One region of the Streptomyces sp. WM6372 genome, then DNA from elsewhere that is predicted to be linked to it. Evidence: riboswitches for the same ligand, from Rfam matches in the RefSeq annotation. Region 1 holds a riboswitch; each other region holds the start of a gene.
The links. Region 1 has a riboswitch for cyclic di-AMP ahead of ADK52_RS02770 (transglycosylase family protein). Riboswitches for the same ligand answer to the same signal wherever they lie in the genome.
Positions count from the first base shown of each region.

Region 2: it holds a riboswitch for cyclic di-AMP, as region 1 does, so the genes downstream of both, ADK52_RS21590 (M23 family metallopeptidase) here and ADK52_RS02770 (transglycosylase family protein) in region 1, are expected to answer to the same signal.
Region 3: it holds a riboswitch for cyclic di-AMP, as region 1 does, so the genes downstream of both, ADK52_RS08865 (M23 family metallopeptidase) here and ADK52_RS02770 (transglycosylase family protein) in region 1, are expected to answer to the same signal.

Region 1 is NZ_LGDB01000014.1:36,761-41,007, forward strand. It holds gene ADK52_RS02760 (FtsB family cell division protein) at 1-147, opposite strand, end outside; gene eno (phosphopyruvate hydratase) at 275-1,561, opposite strand; gene ADK52_RS02770 (transglycosylase family protein) at 1,913-2,608, opposite strand; cyclic di-AMP (ydaO/yuaA leader) riboswitch at 2,611-2,781, opposite strand; gene ADK52_RS02775 (LysM peptidoglycan-binding domain-containing protein) at 3,064-4,110, opposite strand; gene ADK52_RS02780 (cytochrome P450) at 4,213-4,247, opposite strand, start outside.
Region 2 is NZ_LGDB01000191.1:140,543-144,789, reverse strand. It holds gene ADK52_RS21600 (M16 family metallopeptidase) at 1-770, shown strand, start outside; gene ADK52_RS21595 (M16 family metallopeptidase) at 791-2,158, shown strand; cyclic di-AMP (ydaO/yuaA leader) riboswitch at 2,343-2,502, shown strand; gene ADK52_RS21590 (M23 family metallopeptidase) at 2,515-3,309, shown strand; gene ADK52_RS21585 (GntR family transcriptional regulator) at 3,472-4,137, shown strand.
Region 3 is NZ_LGDB01000093.1:49,870-54,116, reverse strand. It holds gene ADK52_RS08875 (aspartate aminotransferase family protein) at 1-562, shown strand, start outside; gene ADK52_RS08870 (tyrosine-protein phosphatase) at 590-1,408, opposite strand; cyclic di-AMP (ydaO/yuaA leader) riboswitch at 1,687-1,895, shown strand; gene ADK52_RS08865 (M23 family metallopeptidase) at 1,900-2,916, shown strand; gene ADK52_RS08860 (SGNH/GDSL hydrolase family protein) at 3,083-3,865, shown strand; gene ADK52_RS08855 (MBL fold metallo-hydrolase) at 4,039-4,247, shown strand, end outside.

The DNA of each region.
Region 1 (4,247 bases):
CAGGAGCGCGGCACGGCCGGTGAGCCGGCTGCGGCGGACCTGACGGCGCGTCTGCGAGCGGTAGACGTGGGCGGCGGTCCGCTCGCCGAGCTGCTTGAGCCTGGTCGCGGTGGAGAAGGTGGAGAACCGATCCCGGTTCCCGGCCATTGATCCCGCCTCCCCTATGTCCCTCTGTCTCCAGGTGCGTGGTACGCGCTACGCAATACGTCCCCGCACACGGTACGGGACCGAGTGCGGGGACGTACGGAGGCCAGCCCCGGAGGGGCTGCCGTGATTAGCCCTTGAAGCGCGGGAAGGCGCTGCGGCCGGCGTACACGGCGGCGTCGTCGAGGATCTCCTCGATGCGCAGCAGCTGGTTGTACTTGGCGACGCGGTCCGAGCGGGCCGGGGCGCCGGTCTTGATCTGACCGCAGTTCACGGCGACGGCGAGGTCGGCGATGGTGACGTCCTCGGTCTCGCCGGAGCGGTGCGACATCATGCACTTGAAGCCGTTGCGCTGGGCCATCTCGACGGCGTCGAGGGTCTCGGTCAGCGAACCGATCTGGTTCACCTTCACGAGCAGGGCGTTCGCGGAGCCCTCCTCGATGCCGCGGGCCAGGCGCTCCGGGTTGGTGACGAAGAGGTCGTCGCCGACGATCTGGACCTTGGAGCCCAGCTTGTCGGTGATGACCTTCCAGCCGGCCCAGTCGTCCTCGTACAGCGGGTCCTCGATGGAGACGAGCGGGTACGCGGAGACGAGCTCCTCGTAGTACTCGGTCATCTCGGCGGCCGAGCGGGACTGGCCCTCGAACTCGTACTTGCCGTCCTTGTAGAACTCGGACGCGGCGACGTCGAGCGCGAGCGCGATGTCCTTGCCCGGGGTGTAGCCGGCCTGCTTGATGGCCTCGACGATGAGGTCGAGCGCGGCGCGGTTGGACTCCAGGTTCGGGGCGAAGCCGCCCTCGTCGCCCAGGCCCGTGGAGAGGCCCTTGGTGTGCAGGACCTTCTTGAGGGTGTGGTAGACCTCGGCGCCCCAGCGCAGCGCCTCGGAGAAGGACTCCGCGCCGATCGGGGCGATCATGAACTCCTGGATGTCCACGTTGGAGTCGGCGTGCGACCCACCGTTGAGGATGTTCATCATCGGAACGGGCAGCAGGTGCGCGTTCGGGCCGCCGAGGTAGCGGAAGAGCGGGAGGTCCGAGGCCTCGGACGCGGCGTGCGCGACGGCGAGGGACACGCCGAGGATGGCGTTGGCGCCGAGCGAGCCCTTGTTGTCGGTGGCGTCCAGGTCGAACATGGCCTGGTCGATCAGGCGCTGCTCGGTGGCGTCGTAGCCGACGAGCTCCGGGCCGATCTGCTCGATGACCGCGAGGACGGCCTTCTCGACACCCTTGCCCATGTAGCGGTTGGGGTCACCGTCGCGGAGCTCAATGGCCTCGAAGGCACCGGTGGAGGCGCCGGACGGAACTGCAGCACGGCCGGTGCTGCCATCGTCGAGGCCCACCTCGACCTCGACCGTGGGGTTGCCTCGGGAGTCCAGGATTTCCCGGGCTACGACGACGTCGATGGACGGCACGAGCATCTCCTTCTGGGATGTGACGCTGGGTGTGCGGTGGCATGTCGGGCCGTGGGATGGCCCCGCCGACTAGAGCCTAACCGGATCCGGGCACTCGGCCTGCCGACCGCCCGCCTCCTGGGACGAAAAAGGGCCCGAATACCCGCCTTACGGGACATAGGGGCCTTGACCGCCGGCACAGAGGAGCGGGCTGGGGCCGGTCCGGAGCCACTTCCGGGTCGGTCCGCGCCGGTCCGCGCCGGTCCGGGCCGGGCCGGATCCCGGGAAACGCCGCCGCCCGGCGCGTGAGGGGAAGACGCGCCGGGCGGTCGGGACGCCGCGGCGCCGCACGGGCGGCCGCGGTTGTTACTGCAGGATTCAGCTGAGCTTCAGCATCTGGCCCGGGAAGATCAGGTCAGCGTCCGAGACGATGTCCTTGTTGAGCTCGAAGAGCTTCTCCCAGCCGCCCTTGACGCCGTTGGCCTCGGCGATGGTGCCCAGGGTGTCGCCGGACTTGACCTCGTACGAGCCGTTGCCGGTCTTGACGGCCGGGGCCTCGGCGCGCTCGGAGCGGGTGACCGGCGCGGGGGTCTCGCGCTTGGTCTCCTTCTTCGGCTCGGTCTTCTTCGGCTGGGTCTTCTTGGTCTCGGTCTTCGTCTCCGTCTTCTTCGGGGTGTCGGTCGTACCACCACCGGTGTAAGAGGAGTTGGAGAGGCCGACGCCGCAGGACGGCCACGCGCCCTTGCCCTGGCCCTTGAGGACCTTCTCGGCGATGGCTATCTGCTGCGACTTGGAGGCCTGGTTGGCCTGCGCGGCGTACGCCTTGCCGCCGTACGCGGCCCACGTGGAGGACGAGAACTGCAGGCCGCCGTAGTAGCCGTTGCCCGTGTTGATGGACCAGTTGCCGCCGGACTCGCACTGCGCGACGCGGTCCCACTCACCGGCGGTGGCGGCGGAGGCCGATCCGGCCGCCATCAGGGGGGCGGCGACGACGACACCGGTGACACCGGCGAGCGTGACGATGCGAGCGGCCTTGGAGGCGCGGCGGTGCTTGCCCTTGCCGGAAATCAGCATGGAGTTCTCCTCACCGACGCCTACGAGGTGAGCTGTCGGGTTCGGGCTGATGAGTGCCCGGCCGTGCGACTGGCGCACGACTTAACCCCTAGCCGGTTCCCCGGCCGTCTCTCAACGGCCGCTCCCGGCGCCTACCTTGGTTCCCCCGCTCCTGCCTTCGGCGCTTGACGCGACGACTGTTCCCTCCGTCCGCCGGCAGGATTCGGCGATGCGGTCGAAGGAGCCCGCGGTGGCGGGCGACTCAGAAGGTAGACAGGTCTCTCCCCGATGTTCAACGAGGAACACCGGGGAGAAACGGCCCCTACTTGCCCTCCCCCCACCAGCGTTTGCGCAGGTGAGGGCGGGGTTTGCGGAAGGCTCCAGGCGGGACACGCCAGTTGACCGGAAGAGACACATGTCTCACTTGCAGATAACGGACATTCAGCCTTTTCCGGGTGTCCGAAGTGCCGTTATTTCTAACTTAGATCCAGATTCTGACCGGGCTTGATCAGATTGGCGTCATCGCCGATGACCTGCTCGTTGGCCTGGTAGAGCGCGTTCCAGCCGCCCTTGACCCCCTTGGCAGACGCGATCGTGGCCAGGCTGTCGCCCGCCCGGACCGTGTACGAGGGATCCGACGCCGCGTCAGACGCGGCGGGCAGCTCAAGAGCGGGCGTACCGCGGTGCTTGCCGGTGCCGGAGGGGTCCGGGATGCCGGCCGGGTCGGTGGTGGCGCCCGGGGTGCCCGGGGCCGAGGGGGTGCCGGGAGCGGTCGGGTCGGCCGGATCGACCGGAGCCGTCGGGTCCGTCGGGCTCCCGGGCGTGCTCGGGCTCCCCGGGGCCGTCGGGTCGGCGGGCGCGGTCGGGGTGCCCGGGGTCGTCGGGTCGCCGGGGGTGCCCGGGAGCACCGGGGCGCTCGGCGAGGTGGACGGCGCGTCCGGGTCGGGCATGACGGGCAGTCCGCTGTTGGGCGCGAGCGGCGCCGGCGGAAGCGTGAAGACCGGGGCCGGAGCCGGGGTGGGGGCGCCGAAGTCCCGCGCCTTCGCGCCGGAGCCGCCGGCCGGGACCGAGTCGTCGGGGCGCGAGGGGCTCGGGGCGATCGGGCCGAGCGTGCCGGGCAGGCCCGGGTCCACGGCCGCCGCGGGGCCCTGCTGGGTCAGTCCGGCCGACTCCGAGCAGTGCCCGAAGGCCTGGGCGCCCTGGGTGCCCAGCACGCGCTCGGCGACGGCGATCTGCTGCGAGCGGCTCGCGAGGTCGGGGCGCTCGGCGAATTCGAGGCCGCCAGAAGCGTTCCACTGCTCCTGCGTGAACGAAAGTCCGCCGTAGGACCCGCTGCCGGAGTTGGCGCTCCAGGAGCCGCCGCTCTCGCACTCGGCGACCTTGTCCCACGTGGAGGTGTCTGCTGCGCTCGCGCCGGTGGCGGCGAGCAGCGGCAGGGCCAACGCGGAACCGGTCACTCCGGCGGTGACGACTATCGCGGGTACCTGGCGGGGGCGTCTGTGGCGGCCGTTCCCGGAACGCATGAGCTGCACCTTTCGCATAACGGCTGGGTAACGGCAGAACCTAGCCTTCTTAGCACGTCAGTAACAACTCTTGCCGGGGGCTGACTTACGGTCAGGGAGCGTTCAGGGGTTTCGGGGTGTGAACGTGACGGGAAGAG
Region 2 (4,247 bases), on a different contig from region 1:
GTACGTACTACGCGCCCAACAACGCGGTGCTGTCGGTCGTCGGCGACATCGACCCCGAGCAGACGCTCGCCTGGGTCGAGAAGTACTTCGGCAGCATCCCCGGGCACGACGGCAAGCAGCCGCCGCGCGACGGCGCGCTGCCCGAGATCATGGGCCGCCAGCTGCGCGAGGAGATCGTCGAGGAGGTCCCGGCCCGTGCGCTGATGGCCGCCTACCGGCTCCCGCACGACGGCACCCGCGAGTGCGACGCGGCCGACGTGGCCCTGACCGTGCTGGGCGGAGGCGAGTCCTCCCGGCTGCACAACCGCCTGGTACGCCGTGACCAGAGCGCCGTCGCCGCCGGTTTCGGCATGCTGCGCCTCGCCGGTGCGCCCTCGCTGGGCTGGCTGGACGTGAAGACCTCCAGCGGCGTCGAGGTGCCCGCCATCGAGGCGGCCGTCGACGAGGAGCTCGCGCGGTTCGCCGCCGAGGGCCCGACCGCCGAGGAGATGGAGCGCGCCCAGGCGCAGCTGGAGCGCGAGTGGCTGGACCGGCTGAGCACGGTGGCCGGGCGCGCCGACGAACTGTGCCGCTTCGCGGTGCTGTTCGGCGACCCGCAGCTGGCGCTCAGCGCGGTCGGACGCGTCCTCGACATCACCGCCGAGGAGGTGCAGGCCGTGGCCGCGGCCCGGCTGCGCCCCGACAACCGCGCGGTGCTGGTGTACGAGCCGCTCCCGGCAGAAGCCGGCGAGAACGGTGCGAGCGACGAGAACGAAGGGGCGGAGCAGTGAGCGACACCGCAGCCGTCACGATGACCTTCCACCCGCAGCCCCAGGCCGGGCAGGCCCGGCCGTGGGCCTTCCCGGCCCCCGAGCGCGGCTCGCTGCCCAACGGCCTGACCGTACTGCGCTGCCACCGGCCCGGCCAGCAGGTCGTCGCCGTCGAGGTCAACCTCGCCGCCCCGCTGGACGCCGAGCCCCAGGGCCTGGACGGCGTGGCGACCATCATGGCCCGCGCGCTGTCCGAGGGCACCGACAAGCACTCCGCCGAGGAGTTCGCGGCCGAGCTGGAGCGCTGCGGCGCCACGCTCGACGCGCACGCCGACCACCCGGGCCTGCGGGTCTCCCTGGAGGTCCCGGCCTCCCGGCTGGCCAAGGCGCTGGGCCTGGTCGCCGAGGCCCTGCGCGCACCCGCCTTCGCCGACAGCGAGGTCGACCGGCTGGTGCGCAACCGGCTCGACGAGATCCCGCACGAGCTGGCCAACCCGCAGCGCCGGGCCGCCAAGGAGCTCTCCCGGCAGCTCTTCCCGCAGGCCCTGCGCATGTCCCGGCCGCGCCAGGGCACCGAGGAGACGGTCGCCCGGATCGACTCCGCGGCCGTACGCGCCTTCTACGAGGCCCACGTACGCCCCGCCACCGCCACCGCGGTCGTCGTCGGCGACCTGACCGGGATCGACCTGGACGCCGTCCTGGGGGACACCCTGGGCGCCTGGACCGGCAACTCCGCCGAACCGCTCCCGGTTCCGCCGGTCACCGCCGACGACACGGGCCGCGTGGTCATCGTGGACCGGCCCGGCGCGGTCCAGACGCAGCTGCTCATCGGCCGGATCGGGCCGGACCGGCACGACCGGGTCTGGGCGGCGCAGGTGCTCGGCACGTACTGCCTGGGCGGCACCCTCACCTCGCGCCTGGACAAGGTGCTGCGCGAGGAGAAGGGCTACACGTACGGCGTGCGCGCCTTCGGCCAGGTGCTGCGCTCCACCGCCGACGGCAAGGGCGCCTCGATGCTCGCCATCAGCGGCTCGGTGGACACCCCCAACACCGGCCCGGCGCTCGACGACCTCTGGAAGGTGCTCCGCACCCTCGCGGAGGGCGGCCTGACCGACGCCGAACGGGACGTGGCGGTGCAGAACTTGGTGGGCGTGGCCCCGCTGAAGTTCGAGACGGCCGCGGCCGTCGCCGGCACGCTCGCCGACCAGGTCGAGCAGGAGCTTCCGGACGACTACCAGGCGCAGTTGTACGCGCAGCTGGCCCAAACGGGCACGGTGGAGGCGACGTCGGCCGTCCTGGCCGCCTTCCCGGTGGACCGCCTGGTCACGGTCCTGGTGGGCGACGCCGCGCAGATCGAGGAGCCGGTGCGGGCCCTCGGGATCGGTGAGGTCACCGTCGTCACCAACTGACGGACTCTCCAAGGGGCTCCGGCGGCTTGTCCGCCGGAGCCCCTTTTGTCTGTTTAGTGGAGAGGTTGCTCGTATGGGGTGTGGCGTATGCAACAAAAACGCGTGTCTGTTTGGCGATTGACTGATGATCCGCCTAGCGTCGGCCGTGCTGTCCGTCAGTTGTACGCGCCGCATCCGCGGCACCGGGCAGCGATCGCCGAGTCCCCGTCAGGCGCGAGCCTGGGGAGCCGGGGACCCACATGTGTCCCTGGGGTGAATCGGACCGCCTCGTCAGAGGGGGCCCGTAGGAGACCTTCCTGCTCCGAACCCGTCAGCTAACCCGGTAGGCGAGAAGGAAGGAAAGGATCAGCCCCTTCATGGCGTTTGGCAGTCGTGCCGCCGGTAAGCACCGTGGTTCCAGTCGTCTGAGCCGCAAGACCGCCGGTTACGCCGGCATAGCCGCCCTCGCCACCACCGGTGTCGTCGGCTCCCTCGCAGGCCCGGCGTTCGCCGCCTCGGACCAGGCCCCCTCCATGGAGGACACCGGCCTGAACGCCGTCGTGACCGCCGAGGACCTCCCCGGCCAGATCGAGGCCCAGGCCGACGCCCAGGAGCACGCGGCCGAGGCCGCGGCCCTCAAGGCGAAGGCGGAGGCCGACGCGAAGGCGCGCGCCGCCGAGGCCAAGCAGAAGGCCGAGGAGAAGGCGAAGGCCGAGCGCGACGCCGCCGAGCGTGCCGCCCGCGAGGAGGAGCGCAAGCGCCTCAACACCTTCGTCGCCCCCGTCGACGAGTCCTACATCAGCACCCAGTGGCACGCGGGCGGCGGCATGTGGTCCTCCGGCAGCCACACCGGCATCGACTTCCACGCGGCCTCCGGCACCACGGTGCACGCGGTCGGCATCGGCACCGTGGTCGAGGCCGGCTGGGGCGGCGCGTACGGCAACAACGTCGTCATCAAGCACGCCGACGGCACGTACACGCAGTACGGCCACATGTCCTCGCTGAGCGTCTCCGTCGGCGACCAGGTCACCGCCGGCCAGCAGATCGGCCTGTCGGGCTCCACCGGCAACTCCAGCGGCCCGCACCTGCACTTCGAGGCCCGTACCGGCGCCCAGTACGGCTCGGACATCGACCCGGTCGCGTACCTGCGCCAGCACGGCGTCAACGTCTGACCCGCAGCACCGAACCGAAGGCCCCGGCTCCCCGAGCCGGGGCCTTCGTGTTGGCTGTAAACATCTGCTATTTCCGCCCGCGCTCGGAATTTATCGCCCGGTGCAATAGAGTTCCCGTACGACAGTCGGCAGTCGGAGTCGGAATGAGGCGGAGGTCCGGACTTGCGTATTCCTGCGCACGCGGTATGCACGGCAATCCGCGAAGACATCGTCTCCGGGGTCTTCGAACCGGGCGCCCGGCTGACGGAGGAACTGCTGGCCCGCCGGTACGGGGTCTCCCGCGTCCCCGTCCGCGAGGCGCTGCGGACCCTGGAGTCCGAGGGCTTCGTCACCACCCGGCGGCACGCGGGCGCCTGCGTCGCCGAGCCCACCGAGCAGGAGGCGGCCGACCTCCTGGAGCTGCGCCTGCTGCTGGAGCCGCTGGCGGCCGCCCGCGCCGCCCGGCGGCGTACCGAGGGCCACCTCAAGGTGCTGCGCGGGCTGGTCAGACTGGGGCAGGAGCGGGCCAGGCGGGGTCAGGGAGAGGACCTGCGGTCCCTGGGTGGCTGGTTCCACGAGACCCTCGCCCAGGCCTCCGGCAGCCCTGGGCTGATCGTTCTGCTGACGCAGATGCGGCACAAGGTCGCCTGGATGTACGCCGTGGAGGCGCCGGCCCGGCCGGTGGACTCCTGGGCGGAGCACGGCGCGATCGTGGACGCGGTCGCCCGCGGCGACGCCGAGCGGGCCCGGGCGCTGACCGCGGTCCACGCGGACCGTGCGGCCGGGGCGCACCGGCTGCGGGTGAGGATTTCGCAACATGCCGTAAACACGGCGAGCGGTCCGCATTAACAAAGTCCGCGTATTAAAGAGTGGGGACTGCGGCTGAATTCCCGCCGCATACGCTCTCGTCCTGCGCGCCTGCGATGAATTCCCGAAAACGGCGGAACGAAGAAGCCGCG
Region 3 (4,247 bases), on a different contig from region 1:
GGGCGCGACCCTGGGCAAGGACTGGATCTTCAAGAAGGTCTACTCGTCCATGGACCGGGTGCTCGTGCACTCCGCCAGCTTCGGCTCCAACGCGCAGGCGATGGCGGCCGGGCTCGCGGTGCTCTCCGTCATGGAGGACGAGTCGGTGGTCGCGAACGCGCGCGCGACGGGCGACCTGCTGCGCGGGCGGCTCGCCGCGCTCGTGGACGAGTACGAGCTGCTCCACGAGGTGCGCGGGCGCGGCCTGATGATCGGCATCGAGTTCGGGCGGCCGTCCTCGCTCGGGCTGCGCAGCCGGTGGACCATGCTCCAGGCGGCCCGCAAGGGGCTCTTCGCGCAGATGGTCGTGGTGCCGCTGCTGCAGAAGCACCGCATCCTGACGCAGGTCTCGGGCGACCACCTGGAGGTCATCAAGCTCATCCCGCCGCTGATCGTGGACGAGGGGGACGTCGACCGGTTCGTCGGGGCCTTCCGCGAGGTCATGGACGAGGCGCACGGCGGGGGCGCCCTGATGTGGGACTTCGGCAGGACACTGGTGAAGCAGGCCGTCGGCGGCGGCTGACGGCCTGCTCCTCTTCGCGGGGCCGGCTCAGTCGAGCAGCCGGTCCCGCAGCCGGTCGATGGTCTCGGGCGCGAGCCCGAGGCCCTCGGCGAGGTACCGGTCGAGCCCGCCCCAGTGCTCGTCGATGGCGTCGAAGGCGGCCGTCAGGTACTCGGTGCGGGCGTCGAAGAGCGGCGCGAGCAGTTCCATCACCTCGGGGGAGCGGGCCTCGGGCGCATCGCTGCCGCGGCGCACGCGGTAGCGGCGGTGCGGGGCGTTGGACTCCAGGTAGTCCGCCACGATCGCCTCGCGCTCGACGCCCAGCGCGAGCAGGGTGACGGCGATCGACAGGCCGGCCCGGTCCTTGCCGGCCGCGCAGTGCATGAGCGCCGGAACACTGTCCTCGGCGAGGGCGTGCAGGACCCGGCTGTGCTCGGGGGTGCGGTTCTCGATCATCGTGCGGTACGAGTTGGCCATCCGGGCGGCGGCCTTTCCGTCACCGAGGAGCCCGCGGAGCTGTTCGACGTCGCCGTCGCGGACCATCTTCCAGAACTCCTTGCCGTCGGCCGGATCCGACAGCGGGATGTTGACGTTCCGTACGCCGGGGAGCTCGACGTCGGCCCCCTCCAGGGCGTGGTCGGCGTTGTTGCGGAAGTCGAAGACGGTGTGCAGGCCGAGCGATGCGAGGAATTCTGCATCGGTTTCGGTGGCATGTGCCAGATGTCCGCTACGGAACAGTATTCCCGGCTTGACCCTCCGCCCGTCGGTGGTCGGGAGGCCGCCCACGTCACGGAAGTTGCGCACCTCCGCGAGCTCGGGTTCCGGTACGGGCTCCGTTCGCGGGGGCCGGGGTATCTGCTGGGTCACGGGAACTCCTCCGCATCGTCGCGTTCTGTCCGAATTACACTACTTGGGACCAACTTGCCATCACCGGAGGCGAGATCGGGCGCGGCCCCGTGAGCCAGATCATACGGTGACCGTGAGTGCCTGATCGTCAATGCCGAATGGCCCGGCCGGCGCGGTTGTTGGCGCCGGGGAATGGACGCAGGGTGACCGGAATTCCGGCGGATTCCCGATTCTGTGAATCCGTCAGGAAATTCGTGGCTTGTTCGGTGCGGCTCAACTCGATTACCTTCGCGATCGATCCGGATGGACCGCCGAATCCTGCCGCCGTCCGGAAACCGCACCCGACTATTCACGCGCGCGGCAGGAGCGGGGGAACCAGGTAGGCCGCTGTTCCCGATCATTCGCATCGGAGCAGCTCGGGGTGAAGCCGTTCATGTTCTGTTCATGCGCGGCCGGACATCTCCAGTCCGAACCCGACAGCTCACCTCGCAGGCGACGGAGAGGAATTCGCCATGCCTGCACAGGGTAAGCACCGACGTCCCAAGTCCCGTTCCGTGGCGCGCGGCTTCGCCGTCGCGGGCACCGGCGGTGCGGCCCTCGCGCTGCCGCTGCTGGGTGCCGCCGGCGCCCACGCGGCCGGCGCCCCGGCCGCCGCCCCCGCGGCGGCTCCCGTGCAGGCCCCGCAGCTTCCGGCGGCGCTCCGGGCCGCGCCCGCCGCTGCCGAGCAGGGCTCGCCGGCCACTTCGGCCGTCTACACGGTCGTGCCGGGGGACTACCTCTCCAAGATCGCCCAGGACCGCCACCTGTCGGGCGGCTGGCAGCGGCTGTACGCCGACAACCGCGAGGCCGTCGGCACCGACCCCTCGCTGATCCACCCCGGGCTGAAGCTGACCCTCGGCGCGAAGGGCGAGGCGGCTCCGGCTCCCGCTCCGGCTCCGGCTCCGGCGGAGAAGGCGGCCCCGGCCCCCGCGAAGAAGTCCTCGGACCCGGGTGCGGACTCGGCGTCGAACCCGGCTTCGGACGCCAAGGGCTCCGCGGACGCCGCGCCGGCCCCCGCCGCCGCGCCCGCGCCGGCCAAGAAGAACACCGCCGCCACGTCGGCCGCCGGTACGGTCAGCGCCGCCGGCTTCGTCGCCCCCGTCGGCGGTGGCGGGATCTCGACCCAGTACAAGACCCCCGGCGCCATGTGGTCCAGCGGCTACCACACCGGTGTCGACTTCGTCGCGAGCTCCGGCACCACCGTCCGCGCCGTCGGCGCGGGCACCGTGGTCTCCGCCGGCTGGGGCGGCGCGTACGGCAACGAGGTCGTCATCCGGCACGCGGACGGCAAGTACTCCCAGTACGGCCACCTCTCCCAGCTCTCCGTCTCGGTCGGCCAGAGCGTCAGCGGCGGCCAGACCATCGGCCTCTCCGGCTCCACCGGCAACTCGACCGGCCCGCACCTGCACTTCGAGATCCGCACCGGGCCGTCCTACGGCTCGGACATCGACCCGCTGGCCTACCTCCGCTCGAAGGGCGTGAGCATCTGACGGCTCCCGCCGTCGGAGAGGCAGCCGGACACGTGAGGCCGGGACCCGAGGGGGGTCCCGGCCTCACGCGCTGTTATTCCGTACCGACCAGGTGGTATAGATCACGGTCCGTCAACCCCTGCCTACGGTGGCGTAGCTCACGCGTCGGGGTGAAGGATGTGTTCTCGTGGCAGCGACGACGACACTCAAGACCATCGGCTCGTACGCGGCGATCGGGGACAGCTTCACCGAGGGTGTGGGGGACCCGGGACCCGGGGAGACCTTTCTCGGCTGGGCGGACCGGCTGGCCGTACTCCTGGCCGATCAGCACGAGGAAAACGAATTCCGGTACGCGAACCTGGCCGTGCGGGGGCGCCTCCTCGACCAGATCGTGGCCGAACAGGTCCCCAGGGCCAAGGAGCTCGCACCTGACCTGGTGAGCTTCTGCGCGGGCGGCAACGACATCATCCGGCCCGGCAGCGACCCGGACGACGCGGCGGAGCGGTTCGAGGCGGCGGTCGCCGACCTCTCCGGGGCCGTCGGCCAGGTCATGATCACCACGGGCTTCGACACCCGCGGCGTTCCCGTCCTCAAGCACCTGCGGGGCAAGATCGCGACGTACAACGCGCACGTGCGCGCCATCGCCGACCGCTACGACTGCCCGGTGCTCGACCTCTGGTCCCTGAAGTCCGTACAGGACCGGCGGGCTTGGGACGACGACCGGCTGCACCTGTCGCCCGAGGGGCACACCCGGGTCGCGCTGCGCGCCGCCCAGGTGCTGGGGCTGGAGGTGCCGGCCGACCCCGACCAGCCGTGGCCGCCGCAGCAGCCGCGCGGCTCGGTGGACGTGACCCGGGACAACATCCAGTGGGCGCGGGAGTACCTGGTGCCCTGGATCGGGCGGCGGCTGCGCGGGGAGTCCTCCGGGGACCACGTGGAGGCGAAGCGTCCGGACCTGCTGCCGCTGTAGGCAGGGACTGAGGGGGAACGGAGGGACGGAGGGCAACGGAGGGGACGGGAGGAGCGGGTGCGAGGACGGAGGCGCGCGGCGGAATCCTTCGGGGCCGGTGCGCGTTGGCAACGTGGTAGACCGGTATTCCATACGGCCTCACGACCATCCGCCCCACCCTCCCAGGAGGCGCTTTGACCGGCTCCCGTCCCCTGCGTCCTCGGCTGCGCGCCCTGCGGCCCGAAGCCTTCGGCGCGGATCCGTCCGGCGCCCGCCTGGAGCGGATCCGGCGCTCGCCGAACTTCGCCGACGGCGTCTTCCAGAACCCGGTCGGGGCCCGGACCAGGCCCTCCGGCTCCATGATGGAGTTCGCCAAGATCTACTTCCACAAGGAGCAGCGGAC